DNA from 4 places in the Oceanobacillus sp. FSL W8-0428 genome. Region 1 is predicted to be linked to each of the others. Evidence: riboswitches for the same ligand, from Rfam matches in the RefSeq annotation. Region 1 holds a riboswitch; each other region holds the start of a gene.
The links. Region 1 has a riboswitch for thiamine pyrophosphate ahead of MKY30_RS08595 (thiamine phosphate synthase). Riboswitches for the same ligand answer to the same signal wherever they lie in the genome.
Positions count from the first base shown of each region.

Region 1 (5,512 bases):
CTGTCACAGGTAGCACCGTTAGCAGGAATATATTCCTGCAGACATTGTAAACAAGGCGTTTTATCAGGTAGAACAGTAAAGGTAACTCCATAGCTGGCTACAACTGCTCCGTAAATCCAGGGCTTTTGATACTTTTGCGCGATATCATTCAGTAAAAGCCTCGTCTCAAAATTATCCGTAGCATCGATGATCAAATCTGTCTCAGGTACGATTTCCCTTAGTATATCTATCTCGGCATCTCCAACAATTGCGTCTATTTTAACGTGGCTATTCACTTCAGAAAGCCTTTGTTTGGCGGCAACCGCTTTTGGCATCTTCTGCTTCATATCCGCTTCACTGAACAGCTGTTGCCGCTGCAGGTTACTTTCTTCTACATAATCCCGGTCAATTATTGTTAGTTGACCAACACCGGCACGGGTTAACGCTTCTGCACTGCTTGATCCCAGCGCGCCTGCACCGACAATCAGCACATGACTCCGGATCAGTTTTTCCTGACCGGCTTCACCAATTGGAGCAAATAATATTTGGCGGTGATAACGATTAGTTTCCAACGCTGATCCCTTCCTCAGGGCTGCTGGCTACAGCATAGTCTTTCTTTGGAATTCTTCCTGCTTCATATCCCAGCCGTCCTGCCTCCACTGCGTATTTCATCGCTTCAGCCATTTTCACAGGATTATCCGCTCCAGAAACTGCTGTATTCAATAAAACGCCATCTGCTCCCAGTTCCATGGCATAAGCTGTATCAGCCGGCGATCCGATACCTGCGTCAACAATAACAGGTACTGATGACTGCTCGATAATAAAAGAGAGATTTAAAGGATTGATAATCCCTTGACCACTTCCAATTGGTGAAGCTCCGGGCATCACTGCATGCGCACCTGCTTCCTCCAGTTTTTTGGCCAGCACAACATCATCTGATGTATATGGAAGTACGGTAAAGCCTTCTGCCACCAGCTCTTCTGTAGCTTTTAATGTCTCAACAGGATCTGGGAGCAATGTTTTATTACATCCAATAATTTCCACTTTCACCATATCACATCGTCCCGAAGCAGCAGCTAGTTTAGCAATGCGCACGGCCTCTTTTGCGTCCTTCGCACCTGCCGTATTTGGTAAAAACGTATATCGATCCACATCAATTTTTTCTAAAAAATTTGGCAGTGAGGGATCGTAAATATTCATCCTTCTTACAGAAAAGGTGAGTACCTCTGTCCCTGATTTATCTACCGCCTGCTTTTGAATATCGAAATCAGGATATTTTCCTGTTCCTAAAAATAAACGAGATTTAAATTGATAGTTTCCAACTTTAAGCATTTCTTAACCCCCTCCAACAAAATGAACGATCTCAACCTTATCTCCATTTTCCAGTACAGCTTTTTCATGCTCTTCCTTTTGCAATATCTGCTGATTATGCTCAATGATCAAAGGTTTATCTTCCAATTCCAGAAAATCAATTAGACCTTTGATGTGCTTTACCTCATCCTGAATTTCTAATCCATTGCCGTTCACTGTTATTTTCATTGTGACTCACCTGCCTTTTCCAGTTTATTGCCTTGACGATTCAAGCTAAAGCTATCGTAATAAAATGGATTAACCGGTTTATTCTCTATTAAATCTGCCATATAGATTCCCGTAATTGGCGATAGCAGTATGCCATTCCGGTAATGTCCCTTTGCCGTATATAAACCAGCAACATCTGGAACCTCTCCCAAGTATGGAAGTTCATCAGCTGTGGCAGGTCTGACTCCCGCCCAAAAACTGCTTATCCTCGCTTCTCCCAGCCGCGGAACCATTTTCTGTGCTCGTGACAATAGCTTGTGAACGCTCGCAGCATGAACATGCTTATCTGTTTTATCGGGGATGGAAGATGCTCCAACAATCACTTTTTCCCCTTGCTTTGGAACGAGATAACAGCCATCCATCCAAAGCGTAGTTTGAAATAAATTCTCTTCTAATTCCAGCAGCAGACATTCCCCCTTCACCGGAATTGTGCCATAATCTTCAGGCAGCAGTTCATCTCCAAAGGCACCTGTTGCAATAACGATTTGATCAGCATAATAAGCTCCCTTTGTTGTCCGGACTCCATGAACTGCTCCATTTTCTATCAACAGCTCAATTACTTTTTCCTGTTCACGCAAAGCTGCACCATGATGATAGGCAGCCAGGGTGAATGCCTCCGTAAGATGACGGGCAGAAACCTGACCATCATTGGGCAGATAAAGAACAGCATGAAGATTCTCTGTTAAGCCTGGTTCCATCTTCCTTGCTTCTTCTACGGACAGCAAATAAGCAGGATTATCCTCTTCTCTCTGAAATGCAGCGATTGTTTTCAGCTTGTTGTACTGATGCTGATGAAAAGCAAGCTTCATAATCCCCTTATGAATATACTGAATATCAATCCCTGATTTTTCATACAGCTCTTCGGATAAATCTTTAAATAATGCTCTGCTCTCTTGTGCAAATTGGAAAAGAGGGCTCTTCTCTGCAAATTCTCCTTGAGCTCCTAACATTCCAGCTGCAGCACTTGATGCCTCACATCCGATTTGATCCCTTTCTACTATCAGCACCCGATAGCCTCTTTTAGCCAGCTGATAAGCAATAGAACAGCCAATTACCCCACCGCCTACAATAATTTGATCAAACTGTTTTTTCACCTTCACCCACCTTCCCAAGTATCCAACACTTCCCGGTAAGCCTCGACAGTTTGCACCGGATTATCCGCCTTCCAAATACCGGACATTATCGCTGCCCCGGCTGCCCCTGCCTTCATTACTTCTTTCGTTCGTTCCGGAGTAATCCCGCCAATAGCGTAGACCGGAACAGATAATACATTGGTGATTTCCCGAAGGTCAGCTAATCCTCTCGGCTGCTGGCCAGGCTTGGACCTGCTGGGATAGAGATGACCATACAGCACATAATCTGCCCCTTCCCGTTGAGCCTGTTCTGCTTCCAGTAAGGAATGAACAGACTTCCCTGTTAAGAGCGCAGAGAAGCACTTTTTCACAAGCGGCATGGAAGGACTGTGATGTGCCAGCTGGACACCTGCACACTGTTTCATCACAGCGATATCAGCCCGGTCATTTACAATTACTTTCGCTAATGGAAATTCGATGCTTTCTAATGCTTCAATTATTTCCATGATTTCCTTTGCTGTCTTCTTTTTCTCCCGGATATGCAGAAAATCAATATCTCTATGAATCCGCTTAATTATTTGCAAATGCTGTTTAGTAAAATTTCCATCACTGATAAGATGTAATTGTTTGCCCATGCCATTGCTCCTTTCTTTCATTTCCCGAGAATCAGCGGAAGAAACGAAAAAGGCCACTCATCCATTGGATAAGTGGCCCTGATTATATAAAAATTCAGCGATCGAATTATATATCGTCATGTTCCTGCCACTTCCCTACGCTAGTGCTAACCAGATCAGGTTCAAAGGGTCCGAATATTCGTCTCAGCCAAAAGCTCCCCTAGTGTTGACTATTTAATTTTCGAATTACAATTAAAGGATAACATATAATTTTTTATTTTCAAAGTTATTTTTACAGTCTCTCTTTTTTCTGCTTATGAATAATTTGTCTAGCCTTGCTTTGCATAGTTAACAGAAGCAGCATACAAATAATAAGTTAATCCTGTTTGTTGATTCTCTAACATATTTTTGTGAAATTCATCAGTAATAAAAAACCACGTTGATTCAACAAACCCTTGTGAGTCTACCTTCATAATGTTGTCATTGATATACTTAATATGCTCAGAGATAAGCTGCTTGACCCTTTCATCATTTACTGTCCATCCCTTTTTTAAAGCAAAAGCCATTTTATCCATAAACGCTTTCGATTCTCTGGCTGATTCATTTAATTCCTCCGCTTCAATATTATCTACAGGGATTTCGTATTGATAAGTTTCCTGCAGATATTCATTTTGCTCTTTTAACTGTTCCTGCCATTGTTCTTGATTTAACCCTTTAAACATATTTTGATTATCCATCACTTCTCCACGCTCCTCAAAATATATAGTTTCGTTAAGAGTATTTAATATCAGATTCATTCGTTCTCTCTTGTCTTCTATCAGTCTCTTTTGTTCCATTAACATATCGTAACGGCTTTTTTTCTCATACAATATTTTCTGAATAGACTCTAATGAAAAATCTAATTCACGATAAAACAAAATATGCTGTAATTTTTCTAATTCCTTTTTCCCATATAAACGATATCCAGCTTCTGTGATTTCCCTCGGCTCTAACAGTCCAATCTTATGATAATGATAAAGTGTTTTGATCGTTATTCCGGTTAAATCAGCTACTTGCTTAACCGTCAGCATATGAAACTCACCTCCTCATAAATAAACAATAGACTCCTACCTAAGGCAAGAGTCAACAACCATTTTGATATTCTAAAAAAAATATTTCTTATTATTCTAATCTCAATACTTAAACTACATGGAAAAGTCATCTTTCAACAAATCAAAAAAATCCCCTATTGCCGTTTTTAACAATAAGGGATTGGTACGCGTATATCTAGCTGCTATTCTGTTAAACCATCAATCTCCATCACTTCAATGGTTGCAGTACCATTATCCATCAGCTGTGCTTCTGCCTCGATATTATCTCCCTGTTCCAGAAAGATTGCTAATGGAGCCTTGCTGGCATTTACAGTATAGATCGTTGTATCGTTTTCAAGTAAAAATTGGATAATCTGCCCCTGCTCTGTCGAGTTCACAACTACACGACTGACGGTTCCTTGAACAGTCTCAGTGACAGTATCACCAGTAGCTCCCGTGTTTCCAGGATCCTGTAACAGAGCCATCCGATAGGCATCCAAAGCAGCATTTGCGGTATCGCCAAACACGACAAAGTCTGAATCATTCGCTTTAATGTAGGCATACTGCTTATGCAATCCATTCGGATCCAGTACATTGACAACCCAGGTTGGATTTCCGTCAACATTGTATAGAACAGGCATATACCCTTCCCATTTCTTCTCCGGGAATTCCTTATTAACGATTTGCTTTGCTCCTTCACTGTCCATAATACCGTTGTTCTTCTTACCGCCATAATAGGTCAGCTCTCCGGTTCGTGCATTAACTAATGTATAGCCTAATGCAGAATCGATATTTTCCTTCGGGGAGGTCATATCGGTAAAATAAAACATATCTCCATTCTCATCAAACATTGGTGTAACCCCAGATTCCGTGCCAGATTGGTTAGGCAGCTTCACATCTCTCTTGCCAAAGACGCTGTTTAACCAGCCATGAACATATTTCCCATAATAATCATTCGTTAACGTAGCCATTTCTGAGCTTACAGATCCTTCAATAAAGTCTGGAGCCTCGTCTGTTTGATAAGCATTCATTTCACCAGTGACCGGATCAATCACCACAACCTGAAGCTTATCCAGGTTTGGTTTATTTGTAATATTCATCGGCTTATAAATGGTTTGAACATACCATGGCTTTCCATCATCATCCACTTCTATTTGTGCTTCTCCACCTTGTATATATTGCGGAAACTTATTATAAA
Region 1 covers NZ_JBBORB010000001.1:1,849,342-1,854,853, reverse strand. The annotation lists gene MKY30_RS08615 (ThiF family adenylyltransferase) at 1-551, opposite strand, end outside; gene MKY30_RS08610 (thiazole synthase) at 541-1,311, opposite strand; gene thiS (sulfur carrier protein ThiS) at 1,315-1,518, opposite strand; gene thiO (glycine oxidase ThiO) at 1,515-2,651, opposite strand; gene MKY30_RS08595 (thiamine phosphate synthase) at 2,654-3,265, opposite strand; TPP riboswitch at 3,381-3,476, opposite strand; gene MKY30_RS08590 (MerR family transcriptional regulator) at 3,574-4,314, opposite strand; gene MKY30_RS08585 (DNA-binding protein) at 4,518-5,512, opposite strand, start outside.

Region 2 (5,512 bases), 1.7 Mb from region 1:
ATGACTCAACTTTCGCACTTGAGAATAAGCATCTATACCTTGCTATTCAAAAATAAACATCTCCATCATTTTTCCTGCTTGTATGTTGTTAAATCATCCTTCTATTGAAATGAAAATTGTGTATAGCTCCTGCAACCAACCACTACACTTTCTATGGGGACGGCTTCAGCTAATTTGAAAAGAAAACCGCTTTTCAAGTTAGCTGAAGAGCATGTCCCTAGGAAAGCAAAACGGTCCGCCGCAGCGGTAGCTTTACACGTTACCCTCTTTCTATATCGAGTTTATGCTTTGTCAAGAGATAGATGGAAGGAATAATCAACACCTGTTTCTATGATAAGCAAGTTATTTTTTAAGGTGCGAAAGTTGAGTTAATGAGAAAAGTCATCGCTATGACCATAGCGATGACTTAATCTTTCGGAATATATACATGTATGGCTGTACCTTTATTTACTTCACTGTCCACAACGATTTCTCCCTGATGGACTTCTACAATATGCTTTACAATGGCTAAACCTAAACCGGTGCCGCCTGTGTTCCTGCTTCGATCTTTATCGACCCGGTAAAACCGTTCGAATATCCTTTGTATTACCTTTTGCTCCATCCCTATTCCAGTATCCTCAACTGAAAAATGGACACGATGTTCATCCTCGGATACTTTAAGATTCACATCTCCTCCAGAAGGTGTATAGTTAATTGCATTGTCCACAAGATTGATAATTACCTGCTTTAATTTTTCAACATCTGCATGAATGCTTATATCGGAGGAAATAGATGTTGCCAAATTCAACTCTTTCTTCTCTGCTTTTTGTTCTAATGACGGCAGAACTGCATCTATCATCTGTTTGACATTAAAGTCTTCTTTTTCCAGTTGAAAACCTTCTCTTTCTAAACGGGAAAGTTCTAATAGATCCTCAATGAGTAACTGTAATCGGTGACTTTCTTTATAAATAATCTCTATAAATTCCTCTGCTGCTTTTTCATCATGCTGTGCCTCTTTTAATGTTTCTGCAAATCCTCGTATTGAAGTAATTGGTGTACGCAGCTCATGAGAAACATTTGCCACAAAATCCTTGCGCATCTTTTCCAGCCGCTTTAATTCTGTAATATCGTAAATAACCAGAACAGCACCTTTAATCATATTATGCTCATTAAAAATAGGTGCGGCAATTACCTCCATGTAATTTTTAGTCAACCCGCGTTTATTTTTAAATTGTTGTTTGACTGGCTGCTCATATAGAAATGTTTTTTGAACAACATCGTGCATCGCCTCATTTTGAAATACATCATAATATAAATGACCGCGATATTGTTTCTCATTTCCGTGAAACATCTCTAGAAATCCACGATTTACAAGATGGACGTATCCTTTCTCATCAATAAGGACAAGACCGTTTTTCATGTTGTCAATAATAGAAGTTAACTGCTCAGCATGCATTTGCTCCTGAATGGTAATCTCATTCATATTTCGGGCTAATTTATTAATATTTTTACTCAATTGCTCCATTTCTTCACTATTTCCATTATAGAAACGGGCAGAGTAATTTCCTCTAATCATTTCATTTACTGTTTTGGAAGCTTTTTTCAGTGGTCTCGTGTATTTATTATAGAATTGCATAAATATAATAGAAATCACTAAAAATTCAAATAAAATAATAGCAATGGTAAATACCCAGTTTCCTTCAGCTTGTACCATTAACCATCCGGATAATATCAGGACAATTGTGATACCAAGTATATTGGGGAACAAGGCTTTAGAAAATAAAATCTTCATTTAAACCGGCTCCTCTAATTTATAACCTAATCCACGGACTGTTTTAATATAAACAGGTTTTTTTGAATTTGGTTCAATTTTATCCCGCAGATGACTTACATGAACATCAACAATCCTTGTGTCACCAACAAAATCGTAATCCCACACACTGCTGAGTAATTGATCTCTGGAAATAACCTTTCCTTTATGTTTAGCCAAATAGTACAGCAGTTCAAACTCTTTTCTGGTAAAAGTAATTAATTCTCCATTCATTTCTGCTTCATAGCGTTCTGGATAAATAATCAAGTCCTTTATTCTGATAGATTGGTAACTGTTTTCCTGTGGGCGCTGCGTTCTTCTAATAATTGCTTTGACTCGGGCAACCACTTCTTTTGGACTGAACGGCTTTGTCAAATAATCGTCTGCTCCAAGCTCCAGCCCAAGAATTTTATCAATTTCTTCATCTTTTGCTGTAAGCATTAATATTGGTGTATCAATATCATTTTTTCTTAATTTCCTGCATACTTCCATCCCATCTAGTTTTGGGAGCATTAAATCTAAAATAATTAATTCATAGTTACCCGCAGCAGCCTTTTGATAAGCTTCTTCTCCATCGTATGCTACATCTGTGGTAAAACCGGCATTTTCGATATTATATTTTAGTAAAGTAACAATCGATTGCTCATCATCTACAATTAGAATCTGTTTTCCCATTTAGAAAAATCCCCCCTATTTCATATATATGCTTACGTAGATGAAAATTTCACCCCGAAGCATTTTTTCTCCTGCTGAACAGGAATGTTGATTACTTCTATTTTTCATGTAATCATTTCTTTTATTTTCTTTATTCTACCATTATTCACGAACATAGCCTATTACATAAGTAAATGTTAATAAAACTTAACAAAAACGATGCAAATCATGAGTCATTAAAATTCGGAACGGATCACTCTTATACATTTAATTCTTTATTCTTTACAGAAAAAAACCTGAAGCGATAAATGCTGCAGGTTTTTTGTGTGAGGGAGTTCTTCAAAAGTATAGTTTATTCACAGATTAATTCTCAAGAACATAACCGTCCGTCTATGAATACCAAACTGAATAACAGCGTGTTCTCTGCCCTTTTATTTTAAATTTTTCCTGTTAATGTTCTCGGCTGTTTATAGAACAGAAGAAACACAATAATTAGACTCAGTATAAAAGATGGAATCATATAAGATGAATTATAGATTAATGAATAGAGCCAGGCCGGCTGCCCGTCTACCGCAGATCCGAAGAAAACCATTCCTGCAATATAATGACAAACAAAACGTGCAGCAGAACCCAAAAATACTCCAATTAAAATATAAGAAAAAGCTTTCTTCATCTGCTTACCTTTTATACTTTCCACAACCTGTTTAGAGACTATTCCTGCCAGGCCGACAACAGTAAATGCTAACCCATACTCAATAATCCCCTGTACTGGATGCATAATGAAAGCCGTCCCTGTCGCAACCTGTAATACTCCCCAAAGAAACCCTGATAAAAGACCGCCTTTAAGTCCCCAGCGAAAAGCAACAATAAAAATAGGAATCATTGCAAAAGATACGGAGCCACCTTGTGGCCAGAGCTTAAACCCTATCGGTAAAATATCCAGTAATAATGCGAAGGCAGTAAATATTGCTACCTCAACTAAAAATAGTGTTTTATTTTTCAATTTCTTCTCCCCCAAATACATGACGCTATGCCAAAATCAAATTTATTTTTTTCATAGCTTCAACAGTCTTTTTTTACACAACAAAAAAGTAATGCCAAGGGAGTCTTCTTGATGGCGATATTCTTAAAAGAGAGTACATCTCTACAGAACATCTAAAACTCCGCTCACACATTACTTTTATATCCATCAAAAAGTCCACAATCCCTACGCCAGCGCTAACTGACAGGTTCAAAGGGTCAGAACATGAATAATGTTCACTCTCAGCCAATGGCTCCCCTTGCAGGCTTTTTTTATTCACTTTTTTGTATAGGTTCAGTATAAATCACTTTACAGTAAATCGCAATAGCTTATACTACTTTTGAAGTTTCTTCGCCAATTCTAAAAATGCCTGGACATCTTGTTCACAGATTTCTATTGCATTTTCCCAGAAATCAGGTTTTGTTAAGTCAACCTGCAGATGCTTTTCGGCAAGCTCTTCAACTGTCAATCGGCCTGTATCTCTTAATAAAGCAGTATATTTTTTTTCAAAGTTTCCTTCGTAATCCTGTGCATATGCATAGATTCCCTGGCTGAATAAATATCCAAAAGTATAAGGGAAATTATAAAACGGCACACCAGTAATATGGAAATGCAGCTTAGATGCCCAGAAATGCGGATCATATTCTGATAGATTGTCACAATACGCTTCTTTTTGCGCCTCTACCATAAGCTCATTTAATCTGTCTGTGCTTACCATTCCTTGCTTACGCTCTTCATAGAATTGCTTCTCAAATAAGAACCGTGCATGGATATTCATAAAGAAGGCAATACTGCGCGATACTTTATCCTCCAGCAATGTCAGTTTTTCTTCGTCTGTTTTAGCCATTTTCACAGATGCATCAGCTACAATCATTTCAGCAAAGGTAGAAGCAGTTTCTGCTACATTCATTGCATAGCCTTGGTTTAATCCGTTCACATCGTTCATCACATACTGATGATAGCCATGTCCCAGCTCATGAGCCAATGTAGCTATATTAGAAGGAGTTCCTGAATAGGTCATAAAGATACGTGTTTGTTCGCTGGCAGGAAAGCTTGTACAGAATCCGCCCGGACGTTTTCCTGCCCGATCTTCTGCTTCAATCCATCGTTTTTCAAATGCCATTTGTGCGAAATCTGCCATCTGTGGACTAAAACCCCGGAACTGATCAACAATAAAAGCTGCTCCTTCATCATAGCTCTTTTTTTCTACCTTTGATTGAATAGGAGCATTCACATCAAAAATACTTAATTGATCTAAATTTAATAGAGTTGCTTTTTGATTTAAGTATTCTACAAATAAAGGCTTATGCTTCTCGATTGCTCCCCACATAGCATTTAATGTTTTTTCCCTCATCCGGTTCTTTTCTAGAGGCTCTTTTAAAACATTATCCCATTCATAATGCTTATATGTTTGCAGACGGAAACCTGCCAAGTGGTTTAAGGTTTGCCCAAATAAGTCTTCATTCTCTTTCCAGGCTTTGCTTATTTGCCGGAATACATATTCTCTTTGCTCACGGTCTGGTGTTGATAATTTATTAGAAGCCTGTCCGACAGAATAACTTTGTGTCTCTCCGTCTTCTGCAATATCAATTTTCATATTGCCGACAATGGTTCCGTACATCTGATTCCACGCATGATACCCATCGACAGCTAAATCGCCGATTAAAATTTCTTCATTTTTAGATAATTGTTCGCGTGCTCGTTCTCTTCTTTCAGTCAATATAAATTTAAGAGGTTTTATCGCTTCCTGTTCTAATAATATATCCCAGTTTGCGTCTGTTATCGCTCCCAGTTTTTGATCGATTATTTTTGTCAAAGCACTGCTTGAAGCTTGTACTTGAGCTGCCTCAGCAACATATAAAGCAGCCTGTTTATCTGTTACATCCTGCGCACTTAAACAACTGATATATGCGCCCATTTCACGTGATTGTTTTGTAAGAAGCTCCAATTTTTCTAAAATTCTTTCCCAAGCTTCCATTTCGCCATTAGCATCTAAATGATTAACTTCTTCGGTTAATTTCGCAGTATCTCTCTTAACTTCATTCACA
Region 2 covers NZ_JBBORB010000001.1:3,586,610-3,592,121, reverse strand. The annotation lists gene pnpS (two-component system histidine kinase PnpS) at 407-1,771, opposite strand; gene MKY30_RS17110 (response regulator transcription factor) at 1,772-2,464, opposite strand; gene thiT (energy-coupled thiamine transporter ThiT) at 2,880-3,467, opposite strand; TPP riboswitch at 3,630-3,734, opposite strand; gene MKY30_RS17100 (M3 family oligoendopeptidase) at 3,799-5,512, opposite strand, start outside.
Region 2: linked by a shared signal. The riboswitch ahead of thiT (energy-coupled thiamine transporter ThiT) and the one ahead of MKY30_RS08595 (thiamine phosphate synthase) in region 1 are both predicted to bind thiamine pyrophosphate.

Region 3 (5,512 bases), 490 kb from region 1:
AGTAATACCTGCAGTGAGTGCCTCCTCTAAAACAGTGTGAGGATCCCTGTGACAATTTTGGCTTCCCATAATAAAATATTTTCTTAATTGTTCTCTATTAAATTCCATCTTCAGTGCCTCCATTTAGTTGCTTGGGTGTAAAGGATAAAGCATCCATAAAGCTTGGCAAAAAGGTTCCCGGTCCTTGCACATGAGACTGCTCTGCTGCATGCTCTGCGGCCAGTCCGTAGAAACTGAGTGCAGTACGGAGCTGTTCCCCGACTGGATAAGAAGTAGTCAGACATGCTGCTACAACAGATCCTAATAAACATCCCGCCCCGGTAATACTGGAGAGAAGCGGATGCCCAGTCTGGTTATAAATTAATTTCTGATCGGCATAGATAACATCTGTTTTTCCGGTTACTACAATCGCAGTATCAAATTGTTTCCTGGCTTTTTCTGCAATATCATCTATATTTCCTTCCCCAATAGAATCCACTCCCCGTGTTTGAATATCTGCATTAACCAAGGAAGCAATTTCACCTGCATTCCCTTTAATAACTGTTGGGCGTACATCTTGTAAAATTCTTTCTATTACTTCTTTCCGAAAAGAAGTAGCAGCTGCGCCAACAGGATCAAGAACTACAGGAATTCCCTTTTCATTGGCAGCTTTCCCTGCTGCAATCATTGCTTCAATTTCATTTTCTAAAATGGTACCAATATTTAAAACAAGTGCATCTGCAATTTTGGCCATATCTGCTGCTTCTCTTAATTCCTTTGCCATAACAGGACTGCCACCAAAGGCAAGCAGTCCGTTAGCACTAAAGTTCATGACAACCTGATTGGTTAAATGATGAATGAGAGGCGTGTTGTTTCTGACTTGCTGGATAATATCAGGATTCATGTGTGATCTCCCTTCCTGCATTTTCCCGGATTGCCCAGTGGTTCGTCGGGCCATTCCCTTTTCCAAGCTCAAATGATTTGGAAATAGCTGCAGTCACAAAAGCTTTTGCGTGTTTTACCGCCTCTGAAAGTGGATAACCTTTACCTAAATAAGCAGCAATGGCAGCAGCATAGGTACAGCCGGTTCCATGCGTATTCTTTGTATCAATACGATCAGCAGCGTAGCTATGCATCTGTTTGCCGTCATAAAGAAAATCAACAGCCTGTCCTTTTAGATGTCCACCTTTAACTAAGGCAGCATCAACATCATACTCGTGAACGAGATATTCTGCAGCATTTTTCATATCTTCTGTAGACGCAATAGATAAGCCGGTCAGAAATTCTGCTTCTGGAATATTTGGTGTAACAACCGTCGTTAAAGGAAGAAGATACTGCCGCAAAAAGCTGCGGGCCTCTTCATTAATTAAAGCGTCACCGCTGGTCGCAACCATAACAGGGTCCATCACATATGGCGCATCAACCTTTCTTAATTTTTGAGCGATTAATTCCATCATTGGCTTACTTGCAATCATTCCTGTTTTCACTGCATGAATTGGCATGTCCTCAATGACTGCATCCAGTTGATCCTCAATCATAGAAAGAGGCATATGCTCAACAGAACGGACTCCTGTTGTATTTTGGGCCACAACAGAAGTAATTACAGACATACCATAGGTTTTTAACTCTTGAAATGTTTTTAAATCCGCCTGAATACCAGCACCACCGCTCGGGTCTGTGCCGGCAATTGTTAATGCACAACGAACCTGACTCATAATAAAAATCCTCCTTAGGATTGTAAAATAATTTATTTTGTTAAAGAAAACTGCCGTGCTGGCAGACGGCTGACTAACAGCCAACCAATCAAAGCGCCGGAGACGCTGCTGACAATAAACGGCGGGATAAATGCAAGTGCCCCTACTGAGCTTCCCATCAGGAGATTCGCAATAGGAACAGCAAAGAATGAACCAATAATCCCTGTGCCAATTATTTCTCCAAAAGCAGCCATTGAATATTTTTGTGTTTTCTTATATAATACCCCGGCAACAAATGCTCCAATCATTGCTCCGGGGAAAGCAACGAGTGTTCCCAGACCTAAAAGGTTTCTGAGCAGGCTGATCATTAATGCGACAATGACTGCCGGCCCCGGTCCAAGTATGATTGCAGCAATGACATTAATGGCATGCTGTACTGGATAAGCTCTGGCAACCCCTGCGGGAAACCAGAGCAATTGAGAGCCAATTGTTCCAATAGCTATAAAAACAGCCATCAGCGTTAATAAGCGTGTACGGTTTTTCAATCCAATCATCTCCTCTATATGTCTAGCTCCATGCGCCAAACTTTAGAGATTTCACGTCACGCCCTACGATAAAGAAGACTTACTGATTGGCAAGCCGTCAGGCGCAGACAGAAGTATAGTCGCGCTTATGCCCTGCGGGTGAAAGTCAACATCGGTTTAAAGTAAAGGAAGGTCGACTAAAAGCAGGCTGAAGCCTAACGTCGGCATACCCCTAAAGGGGCATGTTTCCTTTATCTCAAGGGTGAAGGAAGTTCGACTAAAGTCGAACCACCCCCAAAGATCGGGAGCGCAATCTCTACGTTTTTAAACAGGCGCTTTTCGCTTTTCTTTTTGGAATGAAAAGTAAACTACTTTGTAAAAATAAAAAATCAGGCTTTATAGAGAAGCCTGATTTGGTATACTGAGAGTAATCATAAGTTGATTGACTACTTCCCTACGCTGGTATTAGCCAGATCAGGTTTGTAAGAGTCGGAAAGTAAGCATGCTTCCCTCTCAGCCCGCAGTTTTGGGCTCCCCTAGTAGTTGCTTTTCATTATTTTCTTTGAATCTACTGTATCAAAGATTTAACTGTTTGTCATGAAATAATAATCAGGCTTAAAAGCTATCAAAATAGAATGGAATGAATTCTTTATGGATAGAGAGGTATAAAGCATGTTAAGAATGAACGAAATTGAATATCGTCAAGGAGATCAAACATTATTTCCGAGGATAGATATAGAAATAAAATCTGGAGAAATCAAAGCAATTCAGTCCACTGTTAATGTGCGTGCAGTCTTACTGCAAATGATTTCCGGAGAAGAAAGTGTACGAAAGGGTTTTATTCAGATACACCATAAAACACTGGAGGAGGATAAGCAGAAATACTTTTCCTCTTTAGGAATTTGCTGGTATGAAGAAGGTATTTATGAACGGTTACAGGTAAAGGAATATTTGACATTTATCGGGTCCTTATATCAAAGCAAGGCTTCTATAAAAGAAGTTCTACAGCTGGTTCAACTGGAGGAAAAAGCAAGATGGAAAATGCATCAGTTGAATCGATCCGAAAAACGCCGGGTCCAATTTGGCAGAATATTAATGCAGGAATCAGAAGTTGTTATTTTTGAAGAGCCTGAGGTAAATGTAGACTTAGAAACGAAACGTGTACTTCATCAATTTGTCGAGATTTTGCAGGAAAAGCAAAAAGCGGTATTGATTTTAACAACAAGTACGGAGAGTGCCATTACAATTGCAGATACGGTCTATCGTTTAGATGAACAGGGCCTGCATCAAATCGAAGTTGAAACGGAGGAGAAAGACAGAGTAAAGTCTTTAGAAATAGATGGGATAGAAACAGCGGAAGAAGAGGCTCAAGTAAAGCAAACTTTTCAGTTAAATAAAATTTCTGCCAAAGTAGAGGATAAAATTATTTTATTTGACCCACAGGAAATCGACTATATTGAAAGCCAGAATGGTCAAACATATCTGTATACGCGTGGAGAAGGATTTCCAACAGGTTTTACCTTAAAAGAATTAGAACAGCGTTTATCTCATCAAGGCTTCTTTCGCTGCCATCGCTCCTATATTGTGAATCTTCAAAAAATAAGAGAGGTTATTACATGGACCAGGAACAGTTACAGCTTGTCTCTTATTGATAAAAAAAGCTCTCAGGTTCCATTATCGAAATCAAAGTTGAACGAGCTGAAGGAATTATTGGGGGTAGAATAAGCACAATTCAGCTTGAAATATACTCCATTCATTGAAGATATACTGCACTATTCCTTAAATAGCGATATTCTGTGATCACAAACAAATAACTGACGCAGGAGGTTTTTGGAGTGGAGAATATGATAGAAGTGAAATCTTTAGAGAAGATTTTTGGTGATAAACAGGCATTACATGATGTATCTTTCCAGGTTAAAAAAGGAGAAACATTTGGTTTTCTGGGGCCAAGTGGTTCTGGAAAGACAACAACAATAAAGATTTTAACAGGTCAAATGAGGCAGAGTTCAGGTACAGCAAATGTATTTGGTGTACCAGTTTCAAAGTTAAACACACCTGAATATCGAAAACGTTTTGGTGTGGTAACAGATAATAGTGGTTTATACGCAAGACTAACCATTTATGATAACTTAAAGCTTTACGCAGATTTATATGGTACATCTTTACAACGAATTGACGAGGCGCTTGAATCAGTTAACTTAGGTTCTGAGAAAAAAACACAAGTCGCCAAGCTGTCTAAAGGAATGACACAGCGGGTATTATTAGCAAGAACGCTTTTGCATAAGCCTGAGCTATTATTTTTAGATGAACCGACATCTGCATTGGATCCTGCTAACTCCAAGCATATCCATAATGGTTTAAAGGAACTGAATCGACAGGGAACGACCATTTTTCTGACAACACATGATATGGAGGAGGCAGATCATCTGTGCAGCCAGGTAGCCTTTTTAAATAAAGGGGTCGTCCAGCTTTTAGATGAGCCGAAACAGCTGAAAAAACAGTATCGGGAAGAAATTATTGGTATTGAATTAAAGAATGGAAGAGAATTAGAGCTTCCCTTGAAAGCATCAAGTGCTGAGGAAATTCAACAATATATTTCCCGGGAAATGGTGGAGCGTATTTATACAAAAGAACCGACATTAGGAGATATCTTTGTTGAAGTGACTGGGAGGGAGTTAGTATGACATTTTCTGTAAAACGGTTTATGGCTATTTTTCAAAAAGACTTAAAAGATTTATATCGAAATTTGTATGTTTCATCAACAGCACTGATGCCACTTGTATTTGCTGTCATATATAGTCGGGTAGGGGAAGTGCCATTGGCGATGTACTTGTTTGTAATTACTTTATCCCTTGCTTTGGTTGGTACCTTTCTGCAATGTGCGATAATAGCAGAAGAAAAGGAGAAAAATACGTTGCGTGGTCTGATGCTTTCTCCAGCAACATTGACAGAAATTTTAGCTGGGAAAAGTGCTGTTACTATTGTAATTACGGTTATTGTAACTGCTGTTAGTATGTTTATCATGGGTTTTTCATTTGACGGAAGAGGCTGGTTAATTGCTGGAATTCTTCTATCTCTGATTTTCTTTATCGCTTTAGGAACTTGGATGGGATTAATCACAAGAAGTGTTTTAGAAGCATCTGTCTATATTCTTCCTGTAATGTTTATATTTGGAATGGCTAACATGTTTATCGGGCTAGCCGATCAGTTCAGCTTCTTACAAGTATTAGAGTATACACCGGGAATTCAGCTGGAAGAAATTGCGAATTTGGGTGAATCAGGGGCAGGTTTTGATGAACTTTGGAAGCCTTTTGC
Region 3 covers NZ_JBBORB010000001.1:2,337,627-2,343,138, forward strand. The annotation lists gene thiE (thiamine phosphate synthase) at 1-108, opposite strand, end outside; gene thiM (hydroxyethylthiazole kinase) at 98-883, opposite strand; gene thiD (bifunctional hydroxymethylpyrimidine kinase/phosphomethylpyrimidine kinase) at 873-1,694, opposite strand; gene thiW (energy coupling factor transporter S component ThiW) at 1,727-2,218, opposite strand; TPP riboswitch at 2,632-2,745, opposite strand; gene MKY30_RS10935 (LytTR family transcriptional regulator DNA-binding domain-containing protein) at 2,870-3,922, shown strand; gene MKY30_RS10940 (ABC transporter ATP-binding protein) at 4,033-4,881, shown strand; gene MKY30_RS10945 (ABC transporter permease) at 4,878-5,512, shown strand, end outside.
Region 3: linked by a shared signal. The riboswitch ahead of thiW (energy coupling factor transporter S component ThiW) and the one ahead of MKY30_RS08595 (thiamine phosphate synthase) in region 1 are both predicted to bind thiamine pyrophosphate.

Region 4 (5,512 bases), 980 kb from region 1:
TTTCTGCAAAGTCTGTCATAATTGCCGGACCGTAGAAGGAAGATAATCCTGCATGGAAGCAGAATAAATGGGCAATCGTCGTGTCAGAGAAACCCATAAAAATCTTTGGGTTTTTACGGATAATATCAAAATCAATATAGGGAAGCAGGCGGATACTATCATCTCCGCCAATATTAGAAATAATCCCTTTGATTTCAGGATCCTGAAAAGCGGTCATTAAATCCTCAGCCCGTGCCTTGGGGTGTTCAGCTATGTAAGCTTGTCCTTTTAAGCTGTTGGGCATTGGTACAACTTCAAGTCCAAAGACGGATTCTAAGCGTTCCACGCCCTGTTCATAGCGCCAACGCAGTGATGGTTCACCAGCTCCTCCCCAGGAAAGGCTGACAGTTGCTACTTTATCACCAGGCGATAATTTTTTTGGCTGAATAAGCATAAATGAGGCTCCTTTCTGTGAATGGTATATACTATGTATTCGTTACTTATTTGAAAAATCCTTTTTCTGTTTTTTATAATAAGATCCAGTTTTCTTCTTTCTTCGCATTAATATGGCTGCATATATTAATAAAGCGGTAACGATGATAACACAGCTGTAAATAATAAAACTAGATCCTATAAAATCACTGAATTTGGTTCCTGATATGTACGCTTTATAAGGCTGGCCTTCAGGATAACGGATATTTATTAAATCACGATTTTGAGGAAAAATACGAGAGGATACTTGTTTGGAAATAAAAGTTTCTTCTTCTATATCTTCCGCGTAAAAGGATAAATGCAAATAGTATGAATTTGTGCTATGGAGGCCGGCATTATAATCACGCTCTTTATTGAAAATAAAAGCCTCGATTTCTATTTTATTGCCACTATAGGATTGAACAACACTTATAACAGCTTTTCCCATAAAAACATATGACATTAAAAATAAGAGAGAAAAGATTCCCAATAGCGAAAAGACAAACAGGTACAGAATAATCTTTGATAAAATCCTGCTTTACGCCTGTAAACCCTTATGGTAATCTAAAGCTGACAAGTAAATACGCAATAATCCACTAGGGGTGCTTATAAAGCTGAGAGAGGCATGTATATACTGCCTTAACCCTTACCAACCTGATCTAGTTTGTACTAGCGGAGGGAAGTGGGCGGGATATGCCTATAGGCAAATGAGATAAAACTTTCTGCCATCTTCCTTCCTGGGGAGATGGCTTTTTTGCGTGCTTTAAAGGAGGTTTATTTTAATGGATAAAATAGTTCAGGATGTATGGAACCGGGAGAAAGAGCTGGTAGAGCTACTCAGCGATTTGATTCGCTTCAGGACACCGGCGCCGCCTGCAAGAAATACAGCGGATATCCAGGCTTATATTGCAAAGTATTTGAAGAAAATGGGTTTTGAAACAGAACAATGGGATGTTTATCCGGGGGATCCAAATGTCGTCGGCCGTCTACAAGGAACTTCTTCTGATGCATATAATAGTTTGATTCTTAATGCACATGTCGATGTCGCTTCTATTGAAGAGGATGAAAAATGGAAGCATGCGCCATTTCAACCGACAGTAGAAGACCGTACATTATACGGACGTGGCGCAGCGGATATGAAAGGTGGACTGGCAGCTTGTTTATTTGCTATGAGAATTTTGCATGACCATCAGGTTGAGCTGGGAGGAGATGTCATTCTTCAATCAGTCATTGGTGAAGAAGTTGGCGAAGCAGGAACGAAGCAATGTGGTGAGCGTGGTTATACAGCAGATTATGCCATTGTTGCAGACACTAGTCATTGTGAAATTCATGGACAGGGCGGTGTTATTACGGGCTGGGTTATAGTGAAAAGCCCAACCACGCATCATGATGGTACACGTAGACAACTTATTCATGCAGGAGGCGGAATGAAGGGAGCGAGTGCGATTGAAAAGATGAACAAGCTGATTACTGCCCTGCAGGAGCTGGAGCGCCATTGGGCAGTGACTAAATCTTATCCAGGTTTCCCGTCGGGCACGAATACGATTAACCCTGCAGTTATTGAGGGAGGTAGACATGCCGCATTTATCGCAGATGAATGCCGCCTGTGGATTACCGTTCACTATTATCCGGATGAGACAGCTGAACAGGTCGCAGAAGAAATTGAGCTGCATTTACGAAAAACAGCGGAAGCAGACGTCTGGATGAGAGACAATCCGCCGGAATTTGAGTGGGGGGGCGAATCGATGATTGTTGACCGGGGTGAAATTTTCCCATCATTCTCAGTAGATGAGGAGCATGCAGCCTTTGCTCTTTTACAGGAGAGTCATCAGGAAGCATTCGGTAAGAAAGCTTCCAGTCGTATGTCTGAAACAGTAACAGATGGGGGATGGCTTGCAGCCTATGGTATTCCTACTGTCTGCTATGGCCCAGGAGAATTAAAGCACGCTCATGCAGTCGATGAACAGATAGATATAGATGAGCTATTAGACTATACAGCGTCATTACTGCGGTTTATTTTGAAATGGTGTAATACAAAAAAACAGAAATAGCGTTGTTCATAAAAAATATATAAAAGGAGCTTTTATAACATGAAATTTTCAGAGCGTATTCGCAAGAAAGCAGACCCGGTTTGGGAGAAAAGTCATCAGCATCCATTTGTACAAGGGATTGGTAATGGAACACTCGATATAGAGGCATTTAAATTTTATATGTGTCAGGATTACAAGTATTTGATAGAGTACTCCAAAGTAATTGCGTTGGGAACGGTGCTTGCAAAAGATTTAGATACGATGTCCGGGTTTGCTAAATCGCTGGACGAAACGTTAAATTTTGAAATGGATCTTCATCGTCAGTATGCTGAACATCTTGGTATTTCAAGGGATGAACTGGAATCTACTGTTCCAGGTCCTGTAACTCTTGCTTACAGCAGTAACATGCTTGCAGAAGCGCAGAAGGGCTCTTTAGCAGCTTTGATTGCAGCAATTCTGCCGTGTGCCTGGAGTTATCACGAAATTGGTCTGGAGCTGGCGAAGAAGCCGGGTGCGCTGGAGCATGAGCAGTACGGAGAATGGGTGAAAATGTACAGCTCGGATGAATTTGGTTCCATCGGTAAGTGGCTGATTGAAAAATTGGATGAACTTGCTGAAGGCTGTACGGAAACAGAACTGAATGATTTAGAAGCTATTTTTCTGAATACCAGCCGCTATGAATATATGTTTTGGGATATGGCGTATAAGCGTGAAGGCTGGCCGGTTTAATGGCAAAGAGATTACCTATAAGATATAAGCCATTTGTGAAATAGTGTATAAATAGGATGTTTGGTATAACAATATTGTCTATAAAATTGAAAAAAGTAGAATGGTTGGATAGACAATGAATAGATTCATGGTAAAATAAAGAAAACGGATATGGAAGATGGGTGAAGCAGATGAAGCTCTGGTGGAGAAGAATAGCAGTCGTATTTATAACTATCTTAACGTTGGGGATATATACACCGACTAACCTTTTAGAAATTGATGCAGATAAACGGAGCGACAGTAATTTATCTTCTTCATCTGATATAGAAACAACATCTGTTATTGAGGAAACCACCCAATCATATATTGTAGGGAATCCAAAGGAAGTTTATCTGGAACATCTGCATAAAGAGGCAAAAGAATTGAGTCTGGAAAAGTTTGGACCAAGAATCACTGATAAAGTAGAGAACGAATTTGCCGCAGTTATTTTGCCGCAAATGGAAACATTACTTGCAGATCTTGTTGAACATTCTGAGGAATATAAAGATATCGCTATTACGGAAAAGCCGTCAGAAGGCTATGGAGAACGAATCTTTAATGTTTCTAATAACAACACAAATGAAACATTGGTAAAGTTTCATGTCCGTCGTGAAAACCGGCCATTAGAAGGACATTATTTTAATTTTCATTATCATTTAAATAAAGACAGGTTCCAAAAGCATTATCACATCGGGGATATCTATTGGGATAAAAATACACCGCCAAAATGGATGGCATAAGAACAAAATTATGTTTTTATATTAAGAAAGGCAAGGAGGCGACGAGCGCTTCCTTGCCTTTTTTTTTATAATAATTTATTCGTTTCCTCTAAATAAGCTCCAATCTTCCGGTCAAATACAACTAAATCTGCATAATTATCTAATGGTGTTTTCTCCTGATTCACAATGACGAGCTTTGCACCATTTTGTTTTGCGATTTCCGGAAATTGATTGGCAGGCGTTACGGATAGGGAGGATCCCAGTACAATAAATAAATCAGCCTGCTTTGCAAGTTCAAAAGCAGCAGAGAAGGCATCCTCTGGGAGCATTTCTCCAAATAACACAATAGAAGGTCTGAGTATTCCACCACAGGAACAGTAGTAATCTTCATCTACATAAGCAGAGCTGTCATAAACTTTTCCGCAGCTTTGGCAATGAAGCTTCTGCAGCGTTCCATGAAGCTCATGAACATGTTTGCTGCCTGCATCCTGATGGAAGCCGTCTACATTCTGAGTAATGATGGCCTGAATAAGTCCATTCTTCTCCCAATCGGCTAGAATTTGATGGCCTTTATGCGGACCGAATTCCTTTACACCAAGAACACGTTCCCGATAAAATTCGGTAAAATCTTCTACGTGATGATTTAAAGCATCTACGCTTGCGATTTTACTCGGGTCTTTTTTTCTCCAAATTCCTCGGTTTGTTGAACGAAAATCAGGCAGTCCACTTTCTGTAGACATTCCTGCACCAGTGAAAATAACGGTATGATTGGAATCTTTTAACCATTCATGAAGCATCGAGACCCCTCCTCTTCTATATGTTTTCTATTATACATGTTGTTGGAGCTATATGCGACTAATATTGACAGGTAAAATAGAATATGGTATTACATGTAATAGAGGTTTAGCACTCTGCGTGCAAGAGTGCTAAAAAAAGAAAAAGGAGAGGGAATGTCATGGCAAAGCGGAAATTTAAAGCAGAATCACAGAAGTTATTAGATATGGTAATTAATTCAATCTATTCACAGCGGGAGGTTTTTCTGCGTGAATTAATTTCAAATGCAAGTGATGCGATTGATAAAATTTATTATAAAGCATTAACAGACGATTCTTTAACTTTTGATCAGAGCAGCTACTACATTAAACTGATTCCAAATAAAGATAAGCGTACACTGACAGTCATTGATACGGGGATTGGAATGACAAAGGAAGAGCTGGAAAATAACCTTGGGGTGATTGCTAAAAGCGGCTCACACACCTTTAAATCTGAAAATGAAATTAAAGATGGTCATGATATTATCGGCCAATTTGGTGTTGGCTTTTACGCTGCATTTATGGTGGCAGATAAAGTAACTGTACTTACGAAATCAATTGATAGTGAAGAAGGGTATAAATGGGTTTCACAGGGATCAGACGGCTACACAATTACACCAATTGAACGTGAAGAAGTTGGAACAGAGATTATTCTTGAAATAAAAGAAAATGAAGACGAAGAAAATTATGATGAATTTTTAGATGAATTCAAGTTAAAACAAATCGTAAAGAAATACTCTGACTTTATCCGTTA
Region 4 covers NZ_JBBORB010000001.1:866,785-872,296, reverse strand. The annotation lists gene MKY30_RS03825 (S66 family peptidase) at 1-433, opposite strand, end outside; gene MKY30_RS03820 (hypothetical protein) at 476-898, opposite strand; TPP riboswitch at 1,039-1,148, shown strand; gene MKY30_RS03815 (acetylornithine deacetylase) at 1,233-2,501, shown strand; gene tenA (thiaminase II) at 2,541-3,209, shown strand; gene MKY30_RS03805 (YpjP family protein) at 3,380-3,967, shown strand; gene MKY30_RS03800 (NAD-dependent protein deacylase) at 4,033-4,743, opposite strand; gene htpG (molecular chaperone HtpG) at 4,902-5,512, shown strand, end outside.
Region 4: linked by a shared signal. The riboswitch ahead of MKY30_RS03815 (acetylornithine deacetylase) and the one ahead of MKY30_RS08595 (thiamine phosphate synthase) in region 1 are both predicted to bind thiamine pyrophosphate.